2 regions of the Coprobacillus cateniformis genome follow, and region 2 is predicted to be linked to the other one. Evidence: a T-box and tRNA genes for the amino acid it is inferred to sense, from the RefSeq annotation. Region 2 holds a T-box; the other holds one or more tRNA genes.

Region 1 (3,287 bases), 1.9 Mb from region 2:
TTCTTTCACATATGGATCATCACAGTTTTTGATTAATTCTTCTACTTCTAACGTTTCATCTACAGTCTCCATATATTTCACCTCTTTACAATAAGTATATCATATTTTTTAAAGATTTATATATCTTTTTTTTAATCCAATAGATTTGCTTGAATTTTATTGCTTAACAGTTCTTCAAGTTTAACCAGTTCTTCATAATGACTATTTGCATACTTGAAGAATGGTTCACCTACATCTCTTGTTCTTGCTTCAACTAAATTAATTGCATTCCAAGCAATTTCTTTCAATACTAACACATCCGACATATCCATTGTAACACATGTTTTGCTTAACGATATATAATCTTCTGGTCGTTCATCTGCAAGAATTGAATTAAAAACCTCAACATATAATTCATCTGAAATCATTTCATCAATATCAGGCAAATATCCAAGAGTACATCTTAAATACCCTAATACATATTCTTCAACAACATCTAATACTGTATTACATTCTTTTAATAACTCTGCTACTATCATAACTTTTGCCTCCATATGAAAAGAACAATATTATTTTTTAATACTGTTCTTTATAAATAACTATTTAAAATTAATATCGTTTAACAATATCAATATATTTACTTTTTCTTTTTTTGATTATCGGTTATCGTCCTGATTAATTATAGATGGTATCAAACCATATAATTTTTTTAGCTATGTCATTTATTAAATAAATCACATAACATTTCTATCGCTAAAAATTATAAAACAATAACTATTTTTTTATAAGTCGCGAACCTTTGATAACGCAGATTGGAACTGCTTTTATTCACTTGTCAAGGTTCTGTTTCAAAATTTATTTTATTATTTCTTTTGTTGCTCCTGTTGCATTTGAGCGACTGGATCAGCAACTTGTTTCATGGATTGAACGATTTTTTCAACCTCTTTGATATCTACTTCTTTAACGGTCTCTGCTTTATAGCTTTGCACTAATTGAGCAAATCCATTACCACCACTCACGTAATGTCCTACGACAACATCTTCAAAATCAACAAATACTTTTCCTAGAGGGTTGTTATTCATTTTATGAGTTAAGACATCTAACAAACCTTTATTAGGACCTGTAGCTGTAACGTTAACAGTAATTTGTTTATTATTGAAGTGATTTGTGCACTTCACAGCAAACACGTTATACTTGGTATTTCTACCATCAACTTTTGCACTCTTTTCAGATGGAGCATATCCATTAAACTCCATAATAAGTAAACGCTCACTTAATTTATTGACAACAAAGTCAGTTAAAGCTAATTCTCTTTCGATAGTATTTACAATTTTCAACATATTTTCTTCACCTATTTAACCTTTTCTATTTTCTTTTTACTAGTTTCTATTTACTAGTTTCTATTTTCTTAACTTTTCAAATTTTTATTATTTTTTTGATTTGTAACGAGACTTAAATGTTTTGATATTTATATTGCTAATCTATTTGTTATCTCCTTTCTACAGCAATACACTTGATTTAATATCTGTAGAAATAAAGATTTATAATTACATTCATTTTTATAAACAAAAAACTCATGCAAACTATGTTATCTAAAACATAATTCACATGAGTATGTGTCTTATTGGTGGAGCTTAGCGGGATCGAACCGCTGACCTCCTGCGTGCAAGGCAGGCGCTCTCCCAGCTGAGCTAAAGCCCCAATTCCTATATAATTTATATATGGTGGGCCTGAATGGATTTGAACCATCGACCTCACCCTTATCAGGGGTGCGCTCTAACCAACTGAGCTACAGGCCCATATAATAACAGAAATTAATGGTGGGCCTGAATGGATTTGAACCATCGACCTCACCCTTATCAGGGGTGCGCTCTAACCAACTGAGCTACAGGCCCATTAATGACTGCCCTAATATATTAGCATAGCACCTATTTTTCGTCAATACTTTTTTGTATTTTTTTCAATTAAAATCGACTCTTCAAATTTACATATTCTTTCTATTTACTTAAGAAAAGAGATAAGTGATCACTTACCTCTTCATATCATTTAATTCTAATAATGCTTTCACTGCATTTTCATCTGGAACTGGTGGTACAAATTCCGCCTTTGCAAAATAGAAGCCTTGAACATAATCTATATTCAAATAGAAGGCTACAGTTAGCTCTTGATATGTCTCAACACCCTCAGCAATGACTTTCTTATTTCTTTCATGACAATAAGCGACAATATTTTCTACAATTTTCTGTTTGTCAATATCTTTATCAATGTCTCTAATTAAATCCATATCAATTTTAACATAATCAGGATTGACGATTAAAAGATTACGATTACTATTATAACCACTTCCATAATCATCCAAAGCTGTCTCAGCATTCCAGTGTGTTAAGATTTCTTTTTTAGCTTCAAAACAATTTTTATTATGTTCCTCATCTTCTGTAACTTCTAATACAACTTGACCTAGTATATCTGAATATTTCTTTTCCAAATTTTCTATTTCAAATAATGGTAGAATTTGATTAGATATAGAATTAATAAAAATCTTCTGTGTTGAAGAAACATCACCATTGCGATAATATTCTGCATAAGCACGCAGTGCTTCTTGCCATGTTAAAGTCTCTATTTTATTTAACTGAAGTTCAAGTTTTGCAAGTGAGATAATCTCTTGAGTATCCCTCAGTGTTGGATGTGTTGAACGCATTAAAGCTTCATAACCAAAGACATTTCCTGTATGCATCTCAATAATAGGTTGAAATGCATATTTTATCATTCGACCATCAATCAATTGATAATAGTCTAATCTTTTCTTCATAATATATGAATTATTCTCATAATCTGTAACATTAAACATTGCTATTTCACCCTTACCAGAATGTTTAACAGAATACATAGCATAATCAGAATAACGTTGGAGTTCTTCAAATTGAGTACTATCGCTTGGATACCATGCAATACCACCTGAAAGGTAAACCTTCACTTCTTTATGATTAGATAAAGTCAATATACTTTGAGCAATACCTTGTTTAAGAATTTTTAACTGCTCATTTATATCTTCTTTTGTATCATAACCATAATAAAATAGATAGAATTCATCACCAGATGTTCGTGAAACAATTGTACTTTCAGGTGAAAACTTTTTAAATATATTTGCTGCTCCTTTAATATACGCATCTCCACAATCATGGCCATATTTATCATTAATAGATTTCAAATTATCTAAATCCATCATAACTAATGCCGCAATTTTTAGTTTTTGAACATCTATACTGAATAATCTTTTCATTTTTCGTTGAAATGCACGACGATTGATG
Region 2 (3,287 bases):
TGAATGATCATATACAAATTGACTTGGTGTATCAAAAGCCATTAAATCTGGTTTTTGTGATGACATTGATTCATTATCACCTCGTGCATTTCTTGCACGGACTTGCTGAGCTTTCATTTCAGCTTTAAAACCAGCTTCATCAACTGTAAATCCTGTTTCTTCTGCAATTTCAACTGTTAATTCTAATGGGAATCCATATGTATCATATAATTTGAATGCATCTTTACCGTCTAATTGCTGATCAATTGTTTTTTTCAACATCTGATTTAATAATTTCTCACCATTAGATAATGTTTTATGAAAAGCCTCTTCTTCCTTTTTTACAAGTCCACTCACATAGTCTGCTTTAGCTGGTAAATAATCATAGAATTCTTTCATAATATCAGCCACAACATAAACCAATTTATACATAAAAGAATGATCAATTCCAATCTTCTTCCCATAACGAACTGCACGTCTTAAAATACGTCTTAAAACATACCCTCTACCTGCATTATCAAACAATGCCCCATCACTTAATGCAAAAGTAACAGTACGAATATGGTCTGCAATGACACGATAAGCCATTTTATTGTCTTCATATCTGACATTTGTCATTTCTTCAGTTGCATGAATAATTGGCAGGAAGAAATCCGTATCAAAATTTGTTTCTCCACCTTGAATAATACTAACCAGTCTTTCAAGACCCATTCCAGTATCAATGTTTTTTTGTGGTAATTCTTTATATTCCTTTCGGTCAATAGTAGGATTACAATCAAATTGTGAAAAAACAACGTTCCAAATTTCAATATAACGATCATTTTCTAACTCTTCAAAAAATAATTTTTCACCTAAACCATCAGGGTCATATTCAACACCACGATCATAGAAAATTTCAGAATCAGGACCACCTGGACCTTCTCCAATTTCCCAAAAGTTTCCATCAGTTTTTAAAATATGACTTGGATCTACATGACAAACTTCAGTCCAAATACGATAAGCATCGTCATCATCAGTATAAACTGTCACATATAATTTTTCTTTATCAAATCCTATCCATTCCGGACTTGTTAGAAACTCCCATGCAAAAGGAATCGCATCTTCTTTAAAATAATCTCCTATTGAAAAATTTCCTAACATTTCAAAGAAAGTATGATGTCTTGCTGTTTTTCCAACATTTTCAATATCATTTGTACGAATTGATTTTTGAGCATTGACTATTCTATGGCATGCGGGTTGTTCACTTCCATCAAAATATTTTTTTAATGCTGCAACTCCTGCGTTAATCCATAATAATGTTGGATCATTATGAGGAATCAATGATGCCCCAGGTTCAATCATGTGTCCTTTAGATTTAAAATAATCCAAGAACATTTGTCTTACTTGATTTCCAGTTAATTGTTTCATAATATCCTTCTCCTTTACAAAATAAAAAGTCCTTCCTATAAAAGGAACGACTTAAATCGCGGTACCATCCTTATTCATAATCAAAAGATTATGCTCTCTAAGTCGATAACGCCGACTATGCGTTGATGTTTACATCACTCTTCAAAGTAGCTTTCTTTATATTCTGATAGAAATTTGCACCAACCATTTCCTCTCTAAAAACAGAATTATAAATACTCTTCTTTTTTAACGATTTGACTTTTGTATTATACCCAATTTTATTGTAAAAATCAATATAAAAACAATTCTTGTTATATATATCCTTTTTCCCTCTTCTTTGTTAATGGAATTAATCTTTCAATAAATTTTAGAATAGGCTTATCAATGAATAAAAAGGCCGCTGTTGTTATGACATTAAATAATGTATGCATATTCGCAATTTTACGCATTGGTTCATGGGGAGTCCAGCCTTCAACTATTGATACAATTGGAGTAAATTGACAAATAACAAGAAAAGCTGAAGTTCCCAATACATTAAAAAGAAGATGAAACAAAGCTAATCTTTTAGCATTACGACAACCAGATAATGATGCAATGAAAGCAGTCATACATGTTCCAATATCAAATCCAAATAAAAAATATACTGCCTGAGAAAAAGGGATAAGATGTTGCATTGCAAGGGTTTGTAAGATACCAATAGAAGCTGATGAACTTTGAATAATTGCTGTAAATAATGCCCCAACTAAAACCGCAAATAAAGGATGCGAAAGAGTGATCATGGAATTTAAGAACAATTCAGATGACTGTAAAGGTATCATTGATTGTGACATCATTTCTAATCCCATAAACAACATCCCTATTCCAGTCAAAACTTCGCCACATAAACGAGCTGCACGCCATGAGAAAAAGACAATCAGAATAACCCCTACAATAGCAAATACAGGTGCAAAAACACCTATATCAAAAGCAATCAATTGTCCTGTCATTGTGGTCCCAATATTTGCTCCCATTATAACCCAAATAGCTCTATTTAGTTTCATCACTTTGGCATTCACAAAGCCTATTAACATGACTGTCATTGCAGATGAACTTTGAATAATACAAGTTATCAATGTCCCTACCAAAATAGCTTTTAATTTGTGATTAGTGAGTTTTTCTAAAATATATTCTAATTTAATCCCTGCCCCATCTAACAAGCCATCAGACATCATTTTCATACCATAAAGAAATAAGGCAAGACCTCCTAGTAATCCTAAAATATCTTTTGTTTCCATAAATGACTCCTTTTTCTTTTATTATAAAGAATATCATTTAAAGAATTTGTAAGATAAAGAATAATCATAATATGAATATTTTTTATGATTATTCTTTTGAAACAATTTGTTTAACTTTCGTAAAAACATTTAGATTTTTTAGTAACTCTAGCAAAAGTAAACTATATGATAATAGCAATGGTGAAAAGATCATCCCTACAATACCAAATAAATCACCAAAGAAGGTCAATGCTATAAACAAAGCAATAGGATGTAGTCGTATACACTTAGAAAAAAGATAAGGCTGTAAATATGAAGATTCTAAATATTGTAGAACAATGACTGCAATAAAAGCAACATATCCCATTTGAGGATCAGCTATATATTCATAAATAACAACAGGTATCCCACCTATATAAGGTCCAATATAAGGCACAAGATTGGTAATTGATAAAAAGAGGGCAATCCATAAAAAGAGATCTTCATCAATAAAAAAGAAAGGAATAAGACACATTAAAAAGAAAAAGAGAAAATCTAAAATTAAAGATTTCATAAACTGATAAGTTAAAAGTTTTAAGCGTTTTAAGGTTTGCATACATGGTCCTTGTTTATCAAATGGTAAATAAACAATTAATTTCTCGATAAGATGCATATTATCATAAGAAAGAT

Evidence for each region. The T-box of region 2 lies ahead of alaS (alanine--tRNA ligase). A T-box ahead of a tRNA ligase gene usually reads a tRNA of that ligase, here a tRNA-Ala.
Region 1: it encodes a tRNA-Ala, which carries the amino acid that the T-box ahead of alaS (alanine--tRNA ligase) is inferred to sense. The anticodon was not compared.

What each region holds. Positions count from the first base shown of each region.
Region 1 is NZ_WSNW01000001.1:836,986-840,272, forward strand. Features, by position in the region: gene GQF29_RS18350 (hypothetical protein) at 1-72, opposite strand, end outside; gene GQF29_RS04225 (hypothetical protein) at 132-518, opposite strand; gene GQF29_RS04230 (hypothetical protein) at 843-1,319, opposite strand; tRNA gene GQF29_RS04235 (tRNA-Ala) at 1,605-1,680, opposite strand; tRNA gene GQF29_RS04240 (tRNA-Ile) at 1,702-1,778, opposite strand; tRNA gene GQF29_RS04245 (tRNA-Ile) at 1,798-1,874, opposite strand; gene GQF29_RS04250 (GGDEF and EAL domain-containing protein) at 2,009-3,287, opposite strand, start outside.
Region 2 is NZ_WSNW01000001.1:2,700,501-2,703,787, reverse strand. Features, by position in the region: gene alaS (alanine--tRNA ligase) at 1-1,386, opposite strand, end outside; T-box leader at 1,426-1,624, opposite strand; gene GQF29_RS13250 (Na/Pi cotransporter family protein) at 1,677-2,639, opposite strand; gene GQF29_RS13245 (AI-2E family transporter) at 2,728-3,287, opposite strand, start outside.